DNA from 2 places in the Halopseudomonas sp. T1L2 genome. Region 1 is predicted to be linked to the other one. Evidence: riboswitches for the same ligand, from Rfam matches in the RefSeq annotation. Region 1 holds a riboswitch; the other holds the start of a gene.
What was found. Region 1 has a riboswitch for thiamine pyrophosphate ahead of thiC (phosphomethylpyrimidine synthase ThiC). Riboswitches for the same ligand answer to the same signal wherever they lie in the genome.

Region 1 (11,905 bases):
AGGCCAAGGGCGTGCCGCTGTACGCGCACATTGCCGACCTGAACGGTACCCCCGGTGTCTACTCCATGCCGGTACCGATGATGAACATCATCAACGGCGGTGAGCACGCCGACAACAACGTCGACATCCAGGAGTTCATGGTTCAGCCGGTTGGCGCCAAGAACTTCGCCGATGCGCTGCGCATGGGTGCCGAGATTTTCCATCACCTCAAAGCGGTTCTGAAGGCCCGTGGTCTGAACACCGCAGTCGGTGACGAAGGCGGCTTCGCGCCGAACCTGGCGTCCAACGAAGACGCGCTGGCAGCCATCGCCGAGGCCGTTGCCAACGCCGGTTACACCCTGGGTGACGACGTCACTCTGGCACTGGACTGCGCTTCCAGCGAGTTCTACAAGGACGGCAATTACGACCTGGCCGGCGAAGGCAAGGTGTTCGATGCGGCCGGTTTTGCCGACTACCTGGCTGGCCTGACCCAGCGCTACCCGATCATCTCCATCGAAGACGGCATGGACGAGTCCGACTGGGCTGGCTGGAAAGTCCTGACCGACAAGATCGGCGAGAAGGTGCAGCTGGTTGGTGACGACCTGTTCGTGACCAACACCAAGATTCTCAAGCGCGGTATCGACGAGAAGATCGGCAACTCCATCCTGATCAAGTTCAACCAGATCGGTTCGCTGACCGAGACCCTGGAAGCGATCCAGATGGCCAAGGCTGCCGGCTTTACCGCCGTCATCTCGCACCGCTCCGGTGAGACCGAAGACAGCACCATCGCCGATCTGGCTGTGGGTACCGCTGCCGGTCAGATCAAGACCGGTTCGCTGTGCCGTTCCGACCGCGTATCCAAGTACAACCAGCTGCTGCGTATCGAAGAGCAACTGGGTGACAAGGCGCCCTACAAGGGTCGCGCCGAGTTCCGCGGCTGATCGGTCTGGCGGGTACGCGTGAGCGTACCCGCCGTTCCTTGACAGGAGCATCCGGCTTGAAATGGCTCTGGCTCATTGCGCTGTCGCTGCTGGCGGCGATGCAGTACCGACTCTGGGTCGGCGAGGGCAGTCTTGCCCACGTTTCCCAGCTCAAGCAGCAGATTGCCGAGCAGCAGCGCGAGAACGAGCAGCTGCTGGAGCGTAATCGTGTGCTGACGGCAGAGGTCATTGAACTCAAGCAGGGGCTGGAAACCGTCGAAGAGCGTGCCCGTCGTGAGCTGGGCATGGTCAAGCAGGGCGAGACCCTGTTCCAACTGAGCGACCAATGAGCGTCGCTACACCCGATTTCTGGGTCGTTCTGCCCGCCGCCGGTGTCGGCGCGCGCATGCAGGCAGACCGTCCGAAGCAATACCTTCTCTGGGGTGAGCGCACCCTGATCGAACACACCCTGGCCTGCTTCCTGGATCAACCGGGGCTGCGCGGGTTGGTGGTGTCCCTCTCTGCAGATGATGGCTGGTGGCCGACGCTGCCCTGCGCGCAGGATGCGCGTATCACCCGTGCAGTCGGCGGCCGCGAGCGTGCCGACTCGGTACTCAATGGCCTGATTGCGTTGCGGGAGCTGGGCGCGACCGATGACGACTGGGTGCTGGTGCACGACGCGGCTCGCCCCAATCTCGCCGATAGCGACCTGCACAAGCTGCTCAGCACGTTAGCCGATGATCCGGTCGGTGGACTACTGGCTGTACCGGTGCGCGATACTCTCAAGCAGATCGGTCCGGATGGCCGGGTGTCATCAACACCCGATCGCAGCCTGTTCTGGCAGGCTTACACGCCACAGATGTTTCGTCTCGGGCCATTGCAGCAGGCGCTGGCCGAGGCGCTGGCCGCTGGCGCCCGGATTACCGATGAGGCCTCGGCGATGGAGTGGGTCGGTCAGGCACCGCTGCTGGTGGAAGGCCGTGCCGACAATCTGAAAATTACCCGCCCCGAAGATCTGGAGTGGCTGCGTCAGCGCGAGCGCTGATGTTGACACGCTTGCGCCAAATCAGTGGTTACGCTGTGCCGTCAGTCAGGCCAAGGCCCTGCTGCAGTGCGCAGTTGGCTGCGGTGACCACCCAGCCCTGTTGTTCGGCAAACGCCTCGCTAAGCAGCAGGCCCCCCGTTGGCTGGGCGACCAGTTCGCCGCGTTGCAGATGATATAGCTCGCCGGTGGGTTCGCCGTTGCGGTACTCGGCCAGAAACAGGTCCGGTTGCTGGTGGTCAACCCGGGCGATCAGTTCCCTGCTGTCCGGATCAAGATATTCGTCGGCATGCAAGAGCGAAGGGGCGTCTATGTCGTCCGGCAGAGCAAGCTGCATCTGGTAGACCAGTTGCAGCGAACTGGTCGGCAAGTGGACGTATGCCCGTGGGCGCTCAAGCAGGTTCAGCTCACGGCAGAGCACCGGCCTGGTATTTCCGGCACGTGCGCCAAGGGTGAAATGGCGTTCACTGTCCAATGGCAGGCTCTCTGCATAGGGCGTCGGCAGCCAGGTATCCTGATAGCGCCCCTGCAGCCAGCCGCTTCGGGTCTCGATCAGCAATTCCTCGGCGATCTCGGTCATGACGGTCAACAGTGGCACGCGCAGTTCGTGGGAAGGAACGTAGCCGGACAACAGTTTCAGAACCTGGTCGCCATGGTCCGGCCGGTCCTGACGTACCAGCAGGCGGAAATCCCGCTGCTGCCAGTGCAGATACAGATCGACCGAGACCCCCAGGTTGGCCAGAACGACATTGAAGTGGTTGGGGTCGCTGAGCTGGAGCGGGACGCGACGCTCCTGTATCTGGGCAAAACTCAAAGGGCTGCCGGTTGGTTCGTAGCGTAATACCTCTGCACTGGCGGTAACCGCGATGGCCTGGGTCTTGAATGCGACGGGGTTTTTCCGGGCAACGATTTGAGTCATGCCTTACTCCATGCTGGATAGTACCGACAGGGCCGCGCTGACATTCTGCGCAAGGTGGCTGGGGGTTATGGTGCCGATAATCGCGCTGGTCACGCCGGGGTGCCCGAGAACCAATTCCAGGCTCTTGCGTACCGGATCCTCGCCATTCAGGCAGACGTGCCCGCTGGCCAGCGCTTTTTTGATCAGAATGCCCTTGTTGTGTTGCAGGGCGAAGTCGAGCACCTCGCGCTCTGCCTGTTCGCGCAGGTTGTAGGTCACCATGGCGCAATCGCCCTGCTGCAGGGCACGCAGACCACCGGCTACCGTCTTGCCGGAGAACCCGTAGGCGAGAATCAGGCCTTGTTGCTTGAGCTGGGCCAGCGTCGGGTAGACTTCCTGATCCAGCACTTCAAGATCGTTGCCGTCGGAGTGCACCAGTACCAGGTCCAGTCGATCGGTGCTCAGGCGCTGCAGTGACCGTTCTACCGAATGGCGGGTATGTTTGGCCGAGAAATCAAAATGCGACTGGCCTTCGACAAACTCCTCGCCAACCTTGCTGCAGATGATCCAGTTGTCCCGCTGGCCCTTGAGCAGGGGGCCAAGGCGTTGCTCGCTGGTGCCGTAGGCCGGCGCGGTGTCCAGCAGGTTGATGCCCAGATCATGTGCGAGCGCGAGCAGGTTGCGCACAGCGTCGTCGTCTGGCAAGTCGAAACCGTTCGGATACTTTACGCCCTGATTACGGCCGATCTTGACGGTACCCAGCCCGAGGGGAGACAGGCGCAGGCCGGTGTCTCCCAGGGTGCGGTAGAAGGGGTGCAGGGTACTCATTGGAAGCAGGCGTCCCAAAGCGGTGCTGCCACACGTGGGCGCGGCAGGTCTGGCGGCAGCGGTGGATGCCCGGTCGATGTTACCTGCTGGCGGTTCAGTTCCTGCATTACCAGATCGCTCAGATTGGGTGCCAGGGCCAGCTTGGTCGGCCAGCTGATCAGCGCGTTGTGGCAGGCTTGAACGTAGGCGTTATCGGGGCGTACCAGCCCGCTCTGGGCCGGCTCGGCCCGGTTGACCGGCAGGGTGGTCCACTGGCACGCGCTCAGGTCGATCCACGGCAGCAGCTCACGGAGTTCGCGGCGAGCCTGGTCGATCAACTGGTCCGGTGCTTGATTGACCCCTTGCTCTGCGAGGTCGCCACCCAGATACCAGCACCACTGGCCGTCTTCACAGGGGTGAGTGGTGACGGTCAGGCGCGGCTTGGGGCTGGCGCCGAGACAGTGGGCATACAGGGGTGGCAGATCCGGGCCCTTGACCAGCACCATTTGCAGCGGGCGACGCTGCATTGCCGGCTCGCTGACGCCCCAGTCCTGCAGCAGGCCTTCGGTACCTTCACCGGCGGTAAGCACATAACGGCTCGCGCGAACCCGTGTGCCGGCCAGCTGAATCCCGGCTATCTCGCCGCTGTCGTCACGCAGGATGTGTGGGTTATTGTCGCTGATCAGGCTGTCGCCCGAGAGCTCTGCCAGACGCTGGATGACATCCGGCACGTCCAGTACCAGCTCACCGAGCTGATACACCTTGCCCTTGAAGCCCGGGTTGTTGAATACGGTGGGTAACGCCTTGCCCTTGATCTGATCCACCCGCCCGCGCAGGGCCTTGCTGGCAAAAAAACCGGCCAGATTGCTGATCAGGCTGCCGGGCGACCACAGATAATGGTGCTGGGAAAGCACCCGCACGCCACTCAGATCCAGTTCGCCTTCGCCGGTCAGGCACTGCCGCCAGCGGTTGGGCATGTCGGCGATCGCCTCCGTTGCGGCGTTGAGCTTGCCACCGAGTGCATACTTGATACCGCCATGGATGATGCCCTGTGACTTGACGCTCTGACCGCCTCCCAGGGCGCCACGCTCAATCAGCACGGTATGATAGCCAGCCTTGCGCAGGCGTGCGTTGAGCCATAGCCCGGCGACGCCGCCGCCGATAATGCAGATGTCAGTATCCAGGGTTGTACTCATGTGCTCCCGCAGCTCTGGTTAAAAAGGCTCCCTAGTATAGTCACTGGGGGCCTGCCTGGTCACATCTGTTACCCTAGGAGCCAGCGCTGTTTTAGCGCAGCCCTTACCGGACGCCTAGCTGCTACAGGATGCTTTCATGGCCCGTCGTCTCTATACCCTGTTTTTCTTCCTTTGCCTGCCGCTGATTTTGTTGCGTCTGCTGTATCGCGCGATCAAGGCGCCTGCCTATGCCCGCCGCTGGGCCGAACGTTTTGCTCTGGGAGGCGATGTGCGCAGCGGCGGAATCTGGGTGCACGCGGTGTCGGTCGGCGAGAGTATTGCCGCCGCGCCCATGGTGCGTGAATTGCTCAAGCGGTATCCGGCGCTGCCGATCACCGTCACCTGCATGACGCCGACCGGTTCCGAGCAGATCCGCAAGCTGTTCGGCGGTCAGGTTGGTCACGCCTATCTGCCCTATGACCTGCCGTGGCTGCAGCGTCGGTTATTGCGCCGGCTGCAGCCAAAGATCGGCATCATCATGGAAACCGAGCTGTGGCCGAATCTGGTGGCCGAGGCCGGGCGCGCAAGGGTGCCATTGGTGCTGGCCAATGCGCGGCTGTCGGCTCGCTCCGCCCGTGGCTATCAGCGGGTAGGCGCGCTGGTTCGGCCAATGTTTGCGGCGCTGGACTGGGTTGCCGTGCAGAGCCAGGCCGAGGCTCTGCGTTTTATCGAGCTGGGTGTGGGGCGCGAGCAGATGCAGGTGACTGGCAGCATCAAGTTCGATTTTCGTCCCGATCCGCAGCAGGTGCAGCAGGCGCAGGAGCTGCGCGCGCGCTGGGGCAGCGACCGCCCGGTATGGATTGCGGCCAGCACCCATGCTGGTGAGGATGAGCAGGTGCTGCGAGCGCATCGTCAGGTACTGGATACGCTGCCCGATGCGCTGCTGATTCTGGTGCCGAGGCATCCCGAGCGCTTTGATTCGGTCGCGCGCCAGGTCAGTGAGGCAGGGTTCGGTATGATACGGCGCAGCAGTGGTGCGCTGCCGGCTGCTGACCAGCAGGTGCTGGTTGGCGACACCATGGGCGAGCTGGTGTTTCTCTACGCCTGTGCTGATCTGGCGTTTGTCGGCGGCTCTCTGGTGCCGAACGGCGGTCACAACTATCTTGAGCCGGCGGCACTGGGGCTGCCGGTGTTGTCCGGGCCGCACCGCTTCAATTTCACCGAAATCAGCGAGTTGCTTGAAGGCGCAGGCGCCCTGCAGGTGGTAGCTGACGAGGGTGCGTTGGCGGTCGCCGTACAGCAATGGTTGCAGGACAGCCCTGCGCGTCAGCGCGCGGGCCAGGCCGGGCAGGCGGTAGTGGCTGACAATCAGGGGGCGCTGGAGCGTTTGCTGCAGGGGATTGATCGGTTGTTGCCTTGAATACTCGGCACAGAAACAAACACAGCGCCGTCGGGCGCTGTGTTTGTTTCTGTGCCCGGCGTTCAGAACGTGCTGCTGTCGCCGTTGGCTGGCATGGCAGGCGGCTGCGGCTGGCCGCCCATCGACATCTGCCGGGCTTCCTCTTCGGTTGTCTGCGGGATGAAGTCACGATCCGGGTCGTAGTTCGGGTTCAGCCACTGTGACAGGTCCTGCAGATCCTGCGGGCTGAGTGTACCGGCCGCCTGCTTCAGGCTGAGGTTGTTGATGATGTAGTTGTAGCGCACGGTGTTGTAGTCGCGCACGGTGCGAAACAGGTTGCGCTGGGCTTCCAGCACATCCACCACGTTGCGTGTGCCGACCTCGTACCCGGTCTGGGTGGCGTCGAGCGCGGCCTTGGCGGAGACGATGGCCTGACGCCGTGCGGCCACTTCATCAACGCTGGAGGTGACGGTGCGGTAGAGGTTGCGCGTGCTTTCCACAACCCGGCGCAGCTGCGCCTCGCTGCTCTGCTCGGCCTGGGTCAGGCGGTAGGTCGACTCGCGCACGCGGGAGGTGGTCAGGCCGCCGGTAAACAGCGGCATGCTCAGTTCCACGCCAAAGCTGGTCAGCTCTGTATCGGTGCTGGCCTGACCGGTACCGGCGATACTGGCGCCGCCGTTGTCTTTGCTGTAGCGCACAAAGGCATCGACGACCGGTGCATAGCCGGCCTTGCTGCTGCGCAGGCTGTCTTCGGCGCTGTCGATGGCGTAACGGCTGGCCTGAAGGGTCAGATTCTGTTCGGCGGCGGTTTCGACCCACTGCTGCATGCTGGCCGGTGTCGGCGGCAGGATCGGCAGCTCGTGGCTAATGCCGTACAGGCTGTCGTAGTCCTGAGTGGTCAGACGGGTCAGCGCCTGGTAGCTGACGTCCAGATTGGTCTGGGCGGTCAGGCGCGCTGCGCGGGCGCTGTCGTATCCCGCCTGTGCCTCGAGGACGTCGGTGCGTGCGGACAGGCCGACTTCAAAACGCTCCCGTGCCTGCTCCAGCTGGCGGGAAAAGGCTTTTTCCTCGGCTTTTGCCGTTGCCAGGTTGTCTGAAGCGCGCAGGACGTTGAAGTAGGCCTGGGAGACCTCAAGGATCAGGTTCTGCTGGGTCGCCGAGAACTCCAGCTGGGCCTGCTGACTCACCGACTTGGCGGCCTGGTAGCTGAACCAGCGGTCAGCCCGGAACAGGGGTTGGGTAAGGCTGGCCTGATAGTGGTGGTTGGAGTATTCGTCGCCGCCTACGTTATCAATGTCGAGGTCCTGGCGTGAGGCGCCGGCGGCGACGCCGAGGTTGGGCAGCAGCTGCGAGCGGGCCTGGGGCAGGGCTTCCTGACGGGCCAGTGCATCCGCTTGTGCTGCGGCCAGGTCAGCGCTGTTGAGCACCGCCTGCTGGTAAACGGTCATCAGATCGGTATTGGCAGCGGCGTGAGCGGGAGCTCCGGCCAGCAGCAGTGCAACGGTAAGCGGACGCAACATGCACGAATCCTTCGCATGAGAGGAGGTCAGGCAAGGCTAAAAGGGTCGGGGGCCGGGGTCAAGCGGCTTTGGGGGACACAATTGGGAACAATCTGTTGTTGCGACTTTTGCTGACGTTTTCGCGGATTTTGTCAGCCATCACTGGCGCTTTGATCTGCGTGTCGGGAAGGGATATCTGTCGTGGGCTTGAGACGGTAACAGCATATCTCTAGACTGTGCGGACATCTTGACGGGGTGCTGCCTGCTTGCAGGGGGCTGAGATGATACCCGTTGAACCTGAACCGGTTAGTACCGGCGTAGGAATCGAGATCGATCGCAGGCTTCAGTCCGTCCGGGTTGGGGTGGTTGTGGTCATTCGGTTCCCTGCGCACCTCAACGCAGTGGAGCACAATAATGAACAGCACGTTGCCTGATACCGCCATCGCCACCTCCGGTGCCGACAGCGCCGCCACCCAGCCTTTCCCCAATTCCCGCAAGGTCTACCTGACCGGCTCGCGCCCGGATATCCGCGTACCCATGCGGGAAATCAGCCTGGCCGACACGCCAACCGACTTTGGTGGCGAGGCCAACGCACCGGTGCTGGTCTACGACACCTCCGGCCCCTATACCGATCCGGGCGTCAGCATCGATCTGCGCGCGGGGCTTGCCGATGTACGCAGTGCCTGGATCGACGAACGTGGTGATACAGAAGTGTTGCCGGGGCTGACGTCCGAGTTTGGCGCCGCGCGTCTGGCTGACCCGTCACTCGACCACATGCGTTTTGCCCACGTGCGCACGCCGCGCCGCGCCAGGGCCGGCTGCAACGTGACGCAGATGCACTACGCCCGCCGCGGCATCATTACGCCGGAAATGGAGTTCGTCGCGATTCGCGAGAATATGAAACTGCAGCAGGCGCGTGATGCGGGGCTGCTCAAGGATCAGCATGCCGGTCACAGTTTCGGCGCAAGTATTCCGAAGGAAATTACCCCCGAGTTCGTGCGCGAAGAGATCGCCCGTGGTCGAGCGATTATCCCGGCCAACATCAACCACCCGGAACTGGAGCCGATGATCATCGGCCGCAACTTCCTGGTAAAGATCAACGGCAATATCGGTAACTCGGCCCTGGGCTCCTCCATCGAGGAGGAGGTCGAGAAGATGACCTGGGGTATTCGCTGGGGCTCCGACACGGTCATGGACCTGTCGACCGGCAAGAATATTCACGAAACCCGCGAGTGGATCATCCGTAACTCGCCGGTGCCGATTGGCACCGTGCCGATCTATCAGGCGCTGGAGAAGGTTGGCGGCGTGGCCGAAGACCTGACCTGGGACATCTTCCGCGACACGCTGATCGAACAGGCTGAACAGGGCGTGGATTACTTCACCATTCACGCTGGCGTGTTGCTGCGCTATGTGCCGATGACCGCCAAACGGGTCACCGGCATCGTGTCGCGCGGTGGCTCGATCATGGCCAAGTGGTGTCTGGCGCACCACAAAGAGAATTTCCTCTATACCCACTTCGAGGACATCTGCGAAATCATGAAGGCCTACGACGTCAGCTTCTCGCTCGGCGATGGCCTGCGTCCCGGCTCCATTGCCGATGCCAACGACGAAGCCCAGTTCGGCGAGCTGGAAACCCTGGGCGAGCTGACCAAGATCGCCTGGAAGCACGATGTGCAGGTCATGATCGAAGGTCCGGGCCACGTGCCGATGCAACTGATCAAGGAGAACATGGACAAGCAGCTGGAGTGCTGCGATGAGGCACCGTTCTACACCCTGGGTCCGCTGACGACCGATATAGCTCCCGGCTACGACCACATCACCAGCGGTATCGGTGCGGCGATGATCGGCTGGTTCGGCTGCGCCATGCTGTGCTATGTAACGCCCAAGGAACACCTGGGGCTGCCGAATCGGGATGACGTCAAGACCGGCATCATTACCTACAAGATCGCCGCCCACGCTGCCGATCTCGCCAAGGGGCACCCGGGCGCGCAGATTCGTGACAACGCCCTGAGCAAGGCGCGCTTCGAGTTTCGCTGGGAAGATCAGTTCAACCTGGGTCTGGATCCGGATACCGCGCGTGCCTTCCACGATGAAACGCTGCCGAAGGAGTCGGCCAAGGTGGCGCACTTCTGCTCGATGTGCGGCCCCAAGTTCTGCTCTATGAAGATCACCCAGGAAGTGCGCGAATACGCAGCCGAACAGCGCATCGCTGCGGTTGATCTGGCGGTTGAAGAGGGCATGAAGGCCAAGTCGCAGGAGTTTCGCACTACCGGATCGCAGCTCTACCACAAGCTCTAGCAAGTCAGTGCGGCGAGGGTTCTGGCACGTCTGAACCCTTGCCGTTGCCCCGAAAGATATGCGAGCTTAGACGCTCGGCAGCCGATCCTGCTCCGTTATGGATATGCCTGATCTGCTGCGATTCGTTTCCTTTGGGGGTATTGCCTTGTCCTTTACGCGTGCCGACGTGGAGATCATCAGCCGGGAAGATGGCTTCCGTGGTTTCTATCGCCTGGATGTCCTGCAGCTGCGCCATCGTCTGTTCGACGGTGGCTGGGGCCCGGTACTGCGCCGTGAGCTGTTCGTGCGCCACGACGCTGTCTGTGTGTTGCCCTACGACCCCTGGCTGGATCAGCTGGTGCTGATCGAGCAGGTGCGGGTGGGTGCGCTGGAAAAAAGTGACAGTCCGTGGATGCTGGAGCTGGTCGCCGGCCTGCTCGATACCGATGAGGCGCCGGAGCAGGTCGCTCACCGCGAAGCGCAGGAAGAGGCCGGTTTGACGCTGCTGTCTCTGCACCCCATTACCCGCTATTTCCCGTCCCCCGGCGGCAGTGACGAGCGTGTGTATCTGTATTGTGCGCTGGTCGACAGTCGTGGTGCGGGCGGTATTCACGGATTGGCCGAGGAAGGCGAGGATATTCGCGTCAGCCTGTGGCCGCGGGCCGAGGCCATTGCCGCGGTTGAGGATGGCCGGATCGACAATGCCGCCAGCATCATCGCGCTGCAGTGGCTGCAGCTGCATGCCGAGCGCTTGCGCGCCGAGGCGGGGCCCCAGCCATGATGACCTTGCGCAAGCCCCGTTATCACGTTGACCTGATTGGCCTGCAGGCGCTGTGCGAGAGCAATTACTGGAAGCTGCTGAAGCTGATGCCGCGTATGCACGAGGAGGATGAGCACCGCATTGTGGTCGATGCTGGCGATGGTGCGGTTCAGGCGCTGGTCATGCGCGTGCTTGAGCGTTGCCCCTATACCTCGACGCTGCAGCTGTTTCACGAGCGGCGGCACGAGTGGGTAACACCGCCGAGTATGGAAGTTCGGCTTTATCACGATGCGGGCCTGGCGGAGGTGGTTGCGGCCTATAACAGTCGCCGGTTTCGGGGGGTGTACCCCTATCCGAACGAGCAGATGTTGCAGCCGGACGAAAAGTTTCAGTTGAATCAGTTTCTCGGGGAGTGGCTGGGATACTGTCAGCGCAATGGACAAAGCGCGCAGCCGTTATCAATTGCCGGCCAGGGTCTGTGACCGAATCGCTGGATTCCTGTGGCGGCAACGGCCAAGATTGAGTGTAAACAAGGAGCGAGAAGTGGGGGCACGATGTCGTTAGGGGCGGATTTCGTCTGCGTGGTGCAGTTGACGGACAGTCACCTGTTTGCCGATGCGGGTGCTGACCTGCTGGGGCTGGATACGCACGCCAGTTTGAACGCTGTCATTGATATGGTGCTTGAACAGACACCCGAGATGGACGTGGTGCTGGCGACCGGGGACATAACCCAGGATGGCAGCGAAGATGCCTACCGTCGGTTTATCGCCGCCAGCCAGCGCCTGCCCGCACCCTGCTACTGGATTCCCGGCAATCACGATGACGCCGAATTGATGGCCGAGGTTGGAAGGCCTCTTGGCCTTAGCCGGCCCTGGGTTGACCTCGGCAACTGGCGAATTGTTCTGCTCGATACCAGTATTTCCGGTGCCGTGCCTGGCCGACTGGCAGCATCACAGCTCCAGATTGTGGATGACGCACTGGCGTCAGCAGACGAGCGCCACGTCATGGTTTGTCTGCATCACCAGCCGGTCGACATCGGCAGCGACTGGATGGCGCCGATCGGGCTGCTCAATCCGCAGGACTTGCTGGGCCGTATCCAGCATCGCCCCGAGGTAAAGGTGGTGCTTTGGGGCCATATTCACCAGCAGT
Region 2 (11,905 bases), 930 kb from region 1:
ATGCTGCCCGGCTGTTGCTGCCTGCTGTCTTGTTACCGGATTCTGAGTTGCGCGGCAGGAATTCGAGGTTGTCGTCCTCAAGCACCTCGTCGAGCAACATCACACGATCTTGTTCATAGGCATTGAGCAGACGCCATGGCAGGCTCCGACCCTGGCGGGGCAGAATCGCATTCGCCCGCTGCACGTAGCCCGACTCCAGTGCGCCCATGACCGACATGTCCGCAATTGCGCAGCCCTGATGGTCCCGAGGTGTAACCACTTGCATTCCTGTTGCCTGCAGGTGGTTGATCAATCGGCAGACGTAGCGCGCGGCAATATCGGCTTTCAGCGTCCAGGGCGCGTTGGTATAACCGAAAATCCACGCCATATTCGGTACGTTCTGCAGCAACACGCCCTTGTAGGTCATCTGCTGCTGCAGATCGAACGGCTTGCCGTCGATCAGAAGCTGCGTGCCCCCCAGCAGTTGCAGCTTCAGTCCGGTGGCGGTGATGACAATGTCGGCTTCCAGCTCCTTGCCGGAGGCGAGTCTGATGCCGTGCTCGGTAAAGCGGTCAATGCGGTCTGTCACCACCGATGCCTTGCCGCTGTTGATGGCCTTGAACAGATCACCGTCCGGCACCGCACACAGGCGCTGGTCCCAGGGCATATAGCTGGGAGTGAAGTGTTTCATGTTGGCCTGATCATCCAACTGTTTGGCGACCTGTCTGAGCAGATAGCTGCGCATACGCTCCGGCCACCGTTTGGCGGCCTTGAACAGCCAGCGCTGGATCAGGATGTTGCGCTTGCGTGCCAGATCATTGGCCCACCGCTCGGGCATGATCTTGCGCAGAACTTCGGTCAACTTGTCACGTGCCGGTACGGTCATCACGTAGGATGGAGAGCGCTGCAGCATCGTGACGTGGGCTGCCTGATCGGCCATGGCGGGCACGACTGTGACAGCAGTGGCGCCGCTGCCGATGACAACGACCCTCTTGTCCCGATAGTCGAGATCGGCCGGCCAGTGCTGGGGGTGAATGCATTGCCCCTGGAATTGCTCCACGCCCGGAAAGTCGGGCAGATAGCCGGTTTTGTGATCGTAGTAACCGGTGCAACTGATAAGGAAGTCGCAACTGAAGTGGCGGGCCAGACCGGTATCCAGATCCCGGGCGCTGACGATCCATTGCTGCTGCTCGCTGCACCACTGAGCCTGCTCGGTTTCGATCCCGAAGCGGATCAGTTTGTCGACGCCATACTCGCTGGCGGTTTCACTGATATAGCTACGAATGGATTGGCCGTCGGCGAGTGTATTCAGGTCATTCCACGGCCTGAAATCGTAACCGAAGCTGAACATGTCAGAATCGGAGCGTATTCCGGGATAGCTGAACAGGTCCCATGTACCGCCAACGCGCTGGCGGCGTTCGAGGATTGCCAATCGTTTGCCGGGGCATTCCTGTGATATGTGCACAGCCGTACCGATACCGGAGAGGCCGGCACCGATAATCAGCACATCGAAGTGCTCATTGGTCATCGTCTTGTTCTCTTTTTATTTTTGGTGCGTACGGACGACTATAGACTGCCAGCCAGGCCCCATGGCTGGCTGGTTCAAAACGGCAAATTAATCGGCATTTAGTGCCAAAGAGGGAGGCAGGTGCGCAGCCGTGCGGCACGGCTGCGCGGTTGATTAGCCGGCGAGTTCGGGCTTTCTGGCAGGCAGCAAGAGGGCGAAAAGTACACTGACCAGTGCCGAGGCAGCCAGGGCACCGAGAAACGGCGGCAGGGTCGGAACGGTGTCCGGGAAGCTGGCAAGCAGCAGCCCCTGAAGCGCGCTGCCAGTTGCAATCCAGCCGGGCAGCACTGCGCCGACCAGCCCTGCCAGTGCACCCGCTATCGCAGCTGCCGGTGACATCCGTTGCCACAGGCCTAGCAGGACCGGCACAACCGCAGTGGCGCAAAGCAGATCGGCAATCAGAAACAGCCGCAGAACCGAGATGCCCTGCAGGGCGATAATCACCACCGGAATCATCAGAACAAAGGTAAACCAGCGAGCAGCGGCAAGACTCAGTCCTTTTCGCTCTGTGACCGCCAGCGACACGATAGCGTTCTGCAAGGTATCGACCGAGGAGGCAACCAGGGTGATTGCCAGCACCAGCGCCGGCAGCGCCAGCCAGCCGGGGGCATCACGCAGCATCGCGAAGAACGGAATGGGTGGGGAGCCAACATCTGCACCGCTCATGACCGTCATGATACCGAGGCCGCCAACCAGCGCGACAACCAGAATGGTCGCCACACCGCCGATCAGCGCGCCCTGGCCCAGTGCCTTTTCGTCCTGCGCGGCCCAGAGCCGCTGCCAGTAGCCTTGATGGAACAGGTTGGCTGCAGTGACGGCAATGACAAGGGTTAGCGCAACGCCGAGCGCGGCCGACGCGGGTATGCCGGGAAGCGCCGTATCCGGGCTGAAGGCGGGCAGCCGCGTCGCAGCAACGCCGCCGACCAGCAACATCAGCGCAATCAGCAGCCATCCCTGCCAGCGGTCGGTTGTCATGCTGGCCCGCAGACCGCCCCAGGCCGTATAGATCAGCGTGGTTACGGCAACGCCGATGACAATCAGGCTGCCATTGATGTCGGACAGCATCGCGGTAATGGCGCCGATGGCGGTCAATTCCGCGACCAGAAAACAGGCCATGTACAACAGTGATATCAATCCGACCCAGCGGCGTACGCCGCCGCCATAGCAGTGCTCGGCGAACTCGCCAATACTTCGCCCTGCCGGCAGTCTTCGACGAATAGCGGGCCCACACAGGGCAAACACGATAAAGGGCAGGGCGGCGCCCAGCGCATACCCGGCCAGACCAAGGGGACCGACCAGTACGCCGACTTCCGGTGGAGCAAAGAGGATCCAGCCACCCATGCCTGAGGCCAGAAACGATAGGCCAATGGCCCAGCGGTTCTGGCTATTGCGCGCCGTAATAAAGTCGTCGAGAGCCTCGTTTCGGCGGGTTCGCAGACCAACCCAGACAAACAAAAGCAGAACCGCAGCCAGGGCTGCAATCGTCAGGTACAACATGTCGCGCTTCCTCCGCCGGTATGATCCGGATCAGGTTCCAGGGTTTGGCCAGCCTGGGCTTGGCGTGTTCTCAGCCCGATGCATGGCACCGGACACCCCTGGCGACAAATAAAGTGGGATAGATGTTTAACTGCAAGATGATGTCACAGATTGGCCAGACCACGTAAGCTGCCGCATAATCGGATTGCACACAGTCTGACCAGCAGACGCGATTCGCGTACTCATGGCAACACCGCCAACAGTGTGCAGGTGACGTTGCCGGCCGGAGCTCCGCAGACAAAAAAAATGCCAGACAACCAGAATGTGGACAGGCTTGCCATCGAGACCGTGCTCGACAGTCTTGATGCGCTGGTCTATGTCGCCGATATGGATACCCACGAGCTTCTGTTTCTCAACGCCTACGGGCGTGAAAAATGGGGAGAGCCGGGTGCGCGAAAATGTTGGCAGGTACTGCAGAAGGGCCAGACAGGGCCGTGCGCATTTTGCACCAACCCATTGCTGGTTGATGAACAGGGTGTGCCAATCGGCGTCCATCGCTGGGAATTCCGCAACACCCTCACGGGCCGCTGGTATCAGTGCCGTGATCAGGCAACCCGCTGGCCGGACGGGCGTCTTGTCAGAATCGTAATCGCAACCGACATTTCCGACATCAAGGACTTGCAGGACCAGCTCACACAAGCGCAGCGCCAGGCAGAACAACTCGCCAATGAGGACGCCTTGACTGGGCTGGCCAACAGACGAGCGTTGTTTGCTTTGGGCAACGCGGCGCTTGAGCAGGCGCGCAGGCAACGGCACCCGGTGGCGCTTATTTCGCTGGATGCCGATCACTTCAAGCAAATCAATGATCGTTTTGGCCATGCTGGCGGTGACGCTGTTCTGCGTGCGCTTGCCGGCGTGCTGAAGCAGCATACACGGGCCGCTGACGCTGCGGCTCGGCTCGGAGGAGAGGAGTTTGCGATTCTTCTGCCGGCGACGGGGCTGGATGAGGCGAGGGAGCTTGCGGAGCGCTTGAGAGCGAAGATCGAAGCGCTGAGGTTGAGCCACGGTAAGGAGACCATTCAGGTTACTTGCAGTTTTGGGGTTACAGCGTCGCAAAACGGTGAAGCCAGCCTGGATTTGCTGCTCAATACCGCTGATATCGCAACCTATCGAGCCAAAAGCACGGGTCGCAACCGGATTGAGGATCAGGGTTGGGTACAGATTGGCTCTTGAGGCTGTCGGGGTCAGACCGTTGCATCGACCGGAGTTGCCCGCAAGACGCATTGTTGCAATAGGGATGTTGCCAGACGATGGACAGTAACAAGACTCACTCTGCCCGACACCTTGCCCCTGAACCGCCGCTGTGGCGCCTGCTGCTTCCGCTGGTTCTTGTTCTCTCGGCCGTCGCTGTCTGGTGGTTTACTGCCGGGGAAGCCGAGCCCCCTTTGCAGGCGCCTGCTCTGACCGCCGAGCAGCAAAATGTGCCCTTCGTTGACGTTACCACAGCCGGCAGTCGGCACTATGTTGGCCGTCAGAGCTGTATCGCCTGTCATGTCGAGCAGAGCGCCGACTTTGTCGGGTCGCACCACGATCAGGCCATGCAGGAAGCAAATGCCGATACCGTGCTTGGCGATTTCAATAACGCCAGCTTCAGCTACGGCGGCGTAACCAGTACCTTCTTCCAGCGTGACGGCCAGTTTCTGGTCAATACACTCGGTCCGGATGGCCGCCAGCAGGTCTATGTTGCCGAGTACACCTTTGGGGTCTATCCGCTGCAGCAGTATCTGCTGGCGATGCCGGGCGGCCGTTATCAGGCGTTCAGTGTTGCCTGGGATGCACGGCCGGCTGGGGAGGGTGGCCAGCGCTGGTTCCAGCTCAACCCTGATGTCAATGGCGACGACCCGGTCAAGGCGCTGCACTGGAGTGGGCGTCAGTTCAACTGGAACCTGATGTGCGCCGAATGCCACTCGACCAATCTGGAACGCAACTTCAATGCCGCAACCAACCGTTATGACACTCGCTGGGCCGAGATCGACGTGTCCTGCGAGGCGTGCCACGGACCGGCTTCAGACCACCTGAAGTGGGCCGCTGCTCCTGACGCTTATCCAGATATGGCCGCGACCCTTGGGCTTGCGGTGCGCTTTGATGAGCGCGAAGGTGTCACTTGGCAGCACGATGACAACGGTACGCCCAGCCGCAGCAAGCCGCGCGACAGCGAGAAGGAAATTCAAGCCTGCGCTGCCTGCCACTCCCGCCGTGCGCAACTGTTTGATGACCGGCAGGATGCCGGTTTGCTGGTGGAAAATTATCTGCTCGCAACCCTTGATCAGGGGCTGTATCACCCGGACGGTCAGATTCAGGATGAGGTGTTTGTGCATAGCTCGTTCCTGCAGAGCAAAATGTATCAGGCCGGCGTGACCTGCAGTGACTGTCACAACCCGCACTCGCTGGAGCTCAGGGTCCCTGGCGATGGTGTCTGCCTGCAGTGTCACCAGGCCGACCAGTACCAGACGCCGAAGCACCACTTTCACAGCAGCGTGCAGGGCAGCGCCTGCGTGGACTGCCATATGCCGACCACCACCTACATGGAAGTGGATCCTCGGCGCGATCACAGCCTGCGTATCCCGCGCCCCGATCTGAGCGTCAGCCTCGGCGTGCCCAACGCCTGTAATCAGTGTCACAGCGACGAACCCCCCGAGTGGGCAGCAGAGCACGTCGAACACTGGTATGGCCATGTGCCGCAGGGGCTGCAGCAGTATGCGCGCACACTGGCAGCGGGCCGAGCAGGCTCTGTTGGCGCCCAGCAGGATCTGCTGACGCTGTTGGCCGACGAAGGCCAGCCAGCGATCGCCCGCGCGACGGCCGCCAGTTTGCTGCAGGCCTGGCCGGGGCCGGAGGTGGCCCAATCGCTGTTTGTTGCCCTGCGTGCGAAGGACCCGGTGATTCGCCTGGGCGCGCTGGAGGCGATTGGCAGTTACCCGCCGGTCACCCGCTGGCAGCTTGCCAGCCCGCTGCTGGATGCGCCTGAACGCGTGGTCAGGCTGCAGGCGGCCGCGCAGTTGCTGGATATTCCGCCAGAGCAGATGCAGGGTGATGACATCGAAAAGTTGCGCCAGGCGCAGCAGCAATACCTCAAAGCGCAACAAGCCATCGCCGATGACCCTTCGGCACAGTTGAACATCGGCCTGTACTATCAGGCGCGTAACCAGCTTGCGCTGGCGGAAGATGCCTACGCGCGGGCCTTAGAGCTTGATCCCTATTTCATCGGTGCCTACATCAATCTGGCCGATCTGTATCGCGCGTCGATGCGCGACCCTATGGCCGAAACACTGCTTAACAAGGGGTTGGAAGCGTTGCCGGAGGCTGCCCCGTTGCATTTCAGCCTGGGACTGCTCAAGGTGCGCAGCAAGAATATGGCCGACGCCCTGATCGAGCTGCGCCGCGCAGTTGTGCTTGACCCGCAGAATGCCCACTATCGATACGTGCTGGCCGTCGCGCTCGACAGTGCCGATCAGCGCGACGCTGCCCTGGCGCTAATTGCCGAAGGGCTTGATTTGACCCCTGCCAACCAAACCCTGTTGACACTGCAGCAACAGCTTCAGAACAAGGATGCAACGCAATGACTTTGGAAGTGATCGTCGGCGATCTTGGCGACGAAGTACATGCTACGGCGTTGAAGTCGTTGCTCGCTGAATATGCGCTTGACCCTATGGGTGGCGCTGCGGCGCTTGCCCCTGAGTTGCTCGAATCACTACCGGGCAAGCTGTCCTCACGGACGGACTACCTGTTTGTGCTCGCGGTTGCCGACGGCCAGTATGTTGGCCTGGTCAACTGCTTCGAGGGGTTTTCCACGTTCAAGGGCAAGCCGCTCATCAATATCCACGACGTGATTGTGTCACGCCGTTGGCGAGGGCAGGGCATTGCTAGGCAGATGCTGACTCAGGTCGAAGACATTGCCCGCCAGCGAGGTTGCTGCAAGCTCACCCTGGAAGTGCTGGAGGGCAACAAGGCGGCACAGCGTTCCTACCGGGGTTTGGGCTTTGAGGGTTACCAGTTGGTGCCGGAAATGGGCCGGGCAATGTTCTGGGAAAAGCCGCTCTAGCGGCTATTGCTGCGCCTGACGCATCGCCTGACTGGCCTGCACCACCCGGTTGGCCGGCACGCGCAGTTGCTCCAGCAGATAGCTGGCAAATGCGGGAGAGTAGGGCTGCTTTGCTATCGCCCGCGCCATGCACTCCAGCCACTGGTCACGCAGCTCCGGGCCTACATCCCATTTGGCGTGAAAGGCGGGAATGCTGATGCCGCCATACTGCTGCTGAAACAGTCGCGGGCCGCCCAGCCAGCCTGACAGAAATGCGCTCAACTTGGCCCGAGCCGATGCCAGGTCAGGCGCGTGCAGAGCGCGCAGTTCCTGTGCCCCCTCCCAGCTGTCCATCTCCTGGTAGAAATCATCGACCAGCCGACGTATGCCGTCGATTTCGCCTGCGGCCTGATAGGACGCATCTGCTGTGCCATAAGCTGGCGTGGATTGAGTCATGTTGAGCACCTCGCGTTAGTGCCGTGATGGTACGCCTTCGACACATTTTTTCCAGCAACCGTGCTGCGGCCTGTCGCCGCACGCCACTCACTGCGCTTACCTGTCTTCCAGCGCGGCACATTGCCGCACCCCTGCAACAGCTGTTGCGGGGACCTCGCTTGAGGCTTGAACCCCGCGCCATGCGTGACTTGCGAGCATTTCTCATTTGTCTTCAGCGAATGCTTTAGTCGCAAATATGAAGTGCTGCATTGACCTGTGTCACTACTTGTTACAATTGCGCGGCTTCCGGAAATACTTTGTAATACTTTCCGCAACAGGTTCCAGGCGTCGCTCTGGTTCCCCACGGAAGGCGCCGCTCCCGCGGCCAGTTTGGCGATTGATGCTGTACGCCGTCTCAGTCTGCACAAAGACATTACGCTGACCCATAAAAACCACACGGCAGCACCTGACACGCTCATGCGGGAGCGTCACGGGGTGCTGTTGCGTGGGCTATTGGTCGGCTGGTGGGTGCACATCACTGGGGCCTGTTGCACCTCGTTCCCTGTCGGGCGCGAGGGCCTGTTCAACGACTAAGGCTGCAACATGAACCCGAAGCAGATAACTTCAATCCTGAAACGGCTCGCCTGGTTGCCGCTGCTGATGCTCGGCGGCTGCAAGATGGTGTTGCTGGACCCGAAAGGGCAGGTCGGCGTCGACGAAAAGTCGCTGATCATCACCGCCACGCTGCTGATGCTGATCGTGGTAATTCCGGTCATCGTGTTGACCCTGGTGTTTGCCTGGAAGTACCGCGCAAGCAACACCAAGGCGACCTATCGACCCAACTGGTCCCACTCCACCGCGATTGAACTGGTGGTCTGGATCATTCCCTGCGTGATCGTCGCCATCCTCGGCACCATCACCTGGAAGACCACCCATGAGCTGGACCCATACCGCCCGCTCGACTCGGACGTAAAGCCGATTGAAGTGCAGGTGGTATCGCTGGACTGGAAATGGCTGTTCATCTACCCAGAGCAGGGCATCGCCACCGTCAACGAACTGGCCTTCCCGGTCGACACCCCCGTCAACTTCAAGATTACCTCCCAATCGGCGATGAATTCCTTCTTCATCCCGGCGCTGGGCAGTCAGATCTACTCGATGGCTGGGATGCAGACCAAGCTGCATCTGATCGCCAACCATGAAGGCAGCTACGACGGTTTCTCCGCCAACCTGAGTGGCGAAGGCTTCTCCGACATGAAGTTTCAGGCCATCGCCACCGATGAGCAGAGCTTCAACGACTGGGTTAGCCAAGTCAAAGCCAATACCGAGACGCTGGACCTGGATAGCTACCCGACGCTGGCAGCGCCGAGCAAGGCCGATCCGGTCCGCTACTACGGCAGCGTCAGCCCGATCCTGTACGACACCATCCTCATGCAATACCACAACGGCGGTAAGCACGCGGCCGGCCACGAAGACCACGCGGGTCACGCAGGCCATGAGGCACATGCAGGCGCAGAAATGGCTGGCATGCCCATGAACGCTGCCGAGGAGACCCACTGATGTTTGGCAAGCTGACACTCGAGGCCGTGCCGTTCCACGAGCCCATTATCATGATCACCCTGGCGGTCGTTGCGATTGCCGGCCTGGGGATCTTTGGCGCGATCACCTACTACCGCAAGTGGGGCTACCTGTGGACCGAGTGGCTGACTTCGGTTGACCACAAGAAAATCGGTGTGATGTACATCCTGGTTGCCCTGATCATGCTGCTGCGCGGTTTTGCCGACGCCATCATGATGCGCGGCCAGCTGGCGATTGCCGAAGGCGCTTCGCAGGGCTACCTGCCGCCCGAGCACTACGACCAGATCTTCACCGCACACGGCGTAATCATGATCATCTTCATGGCCATGCCGTTCATGGTTGGTCTGATGAACATTGCGGTGCCGCTGCAGATTGGCGCCCGTGACGTTGCCTTCCCGTTCCTCAACTCGTTGAGCTTCTGGCTGTTCGTGGCCGGTGCGATTCTGGTCAACGTGTCGCTGGGGGTAGGGGAGTTCGCCCGCACCGGTTGGGTTGCCTACCCGCCGCTGGCCGAGCTGGGCTACAGCCCGGGCGTGGGGGTCGACTATTACATCTGGGCGCTGCAGTTATCGGGGTTAGGGACGCTGCTTACCGGCGTCAACTTCCTGGTGACCGTGTTCAAGATGCGCGCACCCGGCATGACGCTGATGAAGATGCCGGTGTTCACCTGGACCTGCACCTTCACCAACATCCTGATCATTGCGTCCTTCCCGATTTTGACCGCCACCCTGGCGCTGCTGAGTCTGGACCGTTATCTGGACATGCACTTTTTCACCAACGAGCTTGGCGGTAACGCCATGATGTACATCAACCTGTTCTGGGCCTGGGGTCACCCCGAGGTGTACATCCTCATCCTGCCGGCGTTCGGTATCTTCTCTGAGGTGATTTCGACCTTCTCCGGCAAGAAACTGTTCGGCTACACCTCGATGATCTGGGCCAGCGGAGCGATCACCGTACTGGGCTTCGTGGTCTGGCTGCATCACTTCTTCACCATGGGCTCGGGTGCCAACGTCAACGCGTTCTTCGGCGTGGCCACCATGATCATTTCGGTGCCAACCGGGGTGAAGCTGTTCAACTGGTTGTTCACCATGTTTCGCGGCCGCGTGCAGTTCACCACGCCGGTGCTGTGGACCCTGGGCTTTATGGTGACCTTCACCGTGGGCGGCATGACCGGCGTTCTGCTGGCCGTACCGGGCGCGGACTACGTGCTGCACAACAGCCTGTTTTTGATCGCTCACTTCCACAACACCATCATCGGTGGTGCGGTATTCGGTTATTTGGCCGGCTTTACCTTCTGGTTCCCGAAGGCTTTCGGTTTCAAACTGGATGAGCGTCTGGGCAAGGGGGCCTTCTGGTGCTGGATCACCGGCTTCTTCGTGGCCTTTATGCCGCTCTACATCCTCGGCTTCATGGGGATGACCCGTCGCCTGAATCATTACGACAACCCGATGTGGCAGCCTTACCTGATCGTTGCCTTCTTCGGTGCCGGCCTGATTCTGTGCGGCATTCTGTTCCAGCTGGCACAGCTGGTGGTCAGTCTGCGCAACCGTGAATCGCTGCGTGACGTGACCGGTGACCCGTGGGGCGGTCGTACCCTGGAATGGTCGACCAGTTCGCCGCCGCCGTTCTACAACTTCGCCGTTACGCCGAGCGTGCGTGCACTGGATGCCTTCCAGGACATGAAAGAGCGTGGCGAAGCCTACCTGCGCCCCGATCATTACGCGCCGATCCACATGCCGAAGAACACCTCGGCCGGCCTGATCATCGGTCTGCTGGGCGCGGTATTCGGTTTCGCGCTGGTCTGGCACATCTGGTGGCTGGGGGCCGTGAGCTTCATCGGCATGATCGCTACCTTCATCGCGCGCAGCTACAACGAAGACGTCGACTACTACGTGCAGCCTGACGAAGTAGAGCGCATCGAGAACCTGCATCACGCCAACTTTGAGGCGCCGCGTCAGGCGCTGAACACTCAACCCGTTGCGGAGCAGATCTGACATGTCGAGCACTGTAATGCACTCCAACCACGCCGTGGCGCATGACGACCACGAGCACCACGACACCGGCGGCAACACTGTATTCGGCTTCTGGCTGTACCTGATGACCGACTGCATTCTGTTCGCCTGTGTGTTCGCCACCTACGCCGTGCTGGTCAACCACACGGCCGGTGGCCCCAGCGGCAGGGACATCTTCGAGCTGCCCTATGTGCTGGGTGAAACCGCGCTGCTGCTGGTCAGTAGCTGCACCTACGGCTTTGCCATGATTGCGGCGCACCGCGGCTTCAAGGGCCAGACGCTGGCCTGGCTGGCGGCGACCTTTGTGCTGGGCGCAGGCTTCATCGGGATGGAACTCAACGAGTTCCATCACCTGATCGCTGAAGGCTTTGGCCCGGACAAGAGCGCCTTCCTGTCGTCCTTCTTCACCCTGGTCGGCATGCACGGTCTGCACGTGACGGCCGGCCTGGTGTGGATGGTCATCATGATGCTGCAAGTCAGCAAGCGCGGTCTGACCGACCGCACCAACACACGCCTGATGTGCCTGAGCCTGTTCTGGCACTTCCTGGACATCGTCTGGATCTGCGTGTTCACCATTGTCTATCTGATGGGGACTATCTGATGAGTCAAGCGCATTCCGACGCCGGCGCCGGCCACGGCAGCTACGGCTCTTACGCTATCGGTTTCATCCTGTCCGTGATCCTCACTGCCATCCCGTTCGGGATGGTGATGAGCGGGCAGTTCAGCCAGAGCGTCAACCTGATCAGCATGCTGACCATGGGTGTGATTCAGGTCGTGGTG

Region 2: another riboswitch for thiamine pyrophosphate. It lies ahead of ACZ5WQ_RS05190 (sodium:solute symporter family transporter); the one in region 1 lies ahead of thiC (phosphomethylpyrimidine synthase ThiC).

The regions. Positions count from the first base shown of each region.
Region 1 covers NZ_AP040865.1:2,031,129-2,043,033, reverse strand. Annotated here, with positions in the region: gene eno (phosphopyruvate hydratase) at 1-920, shown strand, start outside; gene ACZ5WQ_RS09555 (septum formation initiator family protein) at 1,019-1,249, shown strand; gene ispD (2-C-methyl-D-erythritol 4-phosphate cytidylyltransferase) at 1,246-1,944, shown strand; gene ACZ5WQ_RS09545 (metal ABC transporter ATPase) at 1,973-2,860, opposite strand; gene ACZ5WQ_RS09540 (aldo/keto reductase) at 2,864-3,667, opposite strand; gene ACZ5WQ_RS09535 (NAD(P)/FAD-dependent oxidoreductase) at 3,664-4,842, opposite strand; gene waaA (lipid IV(A) 3-deoxy-D-manno-octulosonic acid transferase) at 4,979-6,241, shown strand; gene ACZ5WQ_RS09525 (TolC family outer membrane protein) at 6,304-7,740, opposite strand; TPP riboswitch at 7,961-8,060, shown strand; gene thiC (phosphomethylpyrimidine synthase ThiC) at 8,134-10,017, shown strand; gene ACZ5WQ_RS09515 (NUDIX domain-containing protein) at 10,121-10,777, shown strand; gene ACZ5WQ_RS09510 (DUF1249 domain-containing protein) at 10,777-11,238, shown strand; gene cpdA (3',5'-cyclic-AMP phosphodiesterase) at 11,311-11,905, shown strand, end outside.
Region 2 covers NZ_AP040865.1:1,096,843-1,108,747, reverse strand. Annotated here, with positions in the region: gene ACZ5WQ_RS05195 (flavin-containing monooxygenase) at 1-1,507, opposite strand, end outside; gene ACZ5WQ_RS05190 (sodium:solute symporter family transporter) at 1,661-3,043, opposite strand; TPP riboswitch at 3,033-3,153, opposite strand; gene ACZ5WQ_RS05185 (GGDEF domain-containing protein) at 3,329-4,255, shown strand; gene ACZ5WQ_RS05180 (multiheme c-type cytochrome) at 4,333-6,645, shown strand; gene ACZ5WQ_RS05175 (GNAT family N-acetyltransferase) at 6,642-7,124, shown strand; gene ACZ5WQ_RS05170 (group II truncated hemoglobin) at 7,128-7,559, opposite strand; gene cyoA (ubiquinol oxidase subunit II) at 8,142-9,095, shown strand; gene cyoB (cytochrome o ubiquinol oxidase subunit I) at 9,095-11,107, shown strand; gene ACZ5WQ_RS05155 (cytochrome o ubiquinol oxidase subunit III) at 11,109-11,726, shown strand; gene cyoD (cytochrome o ubiquinol oxidase subunit IV) at 11,723-11,905, shown strand, end outside.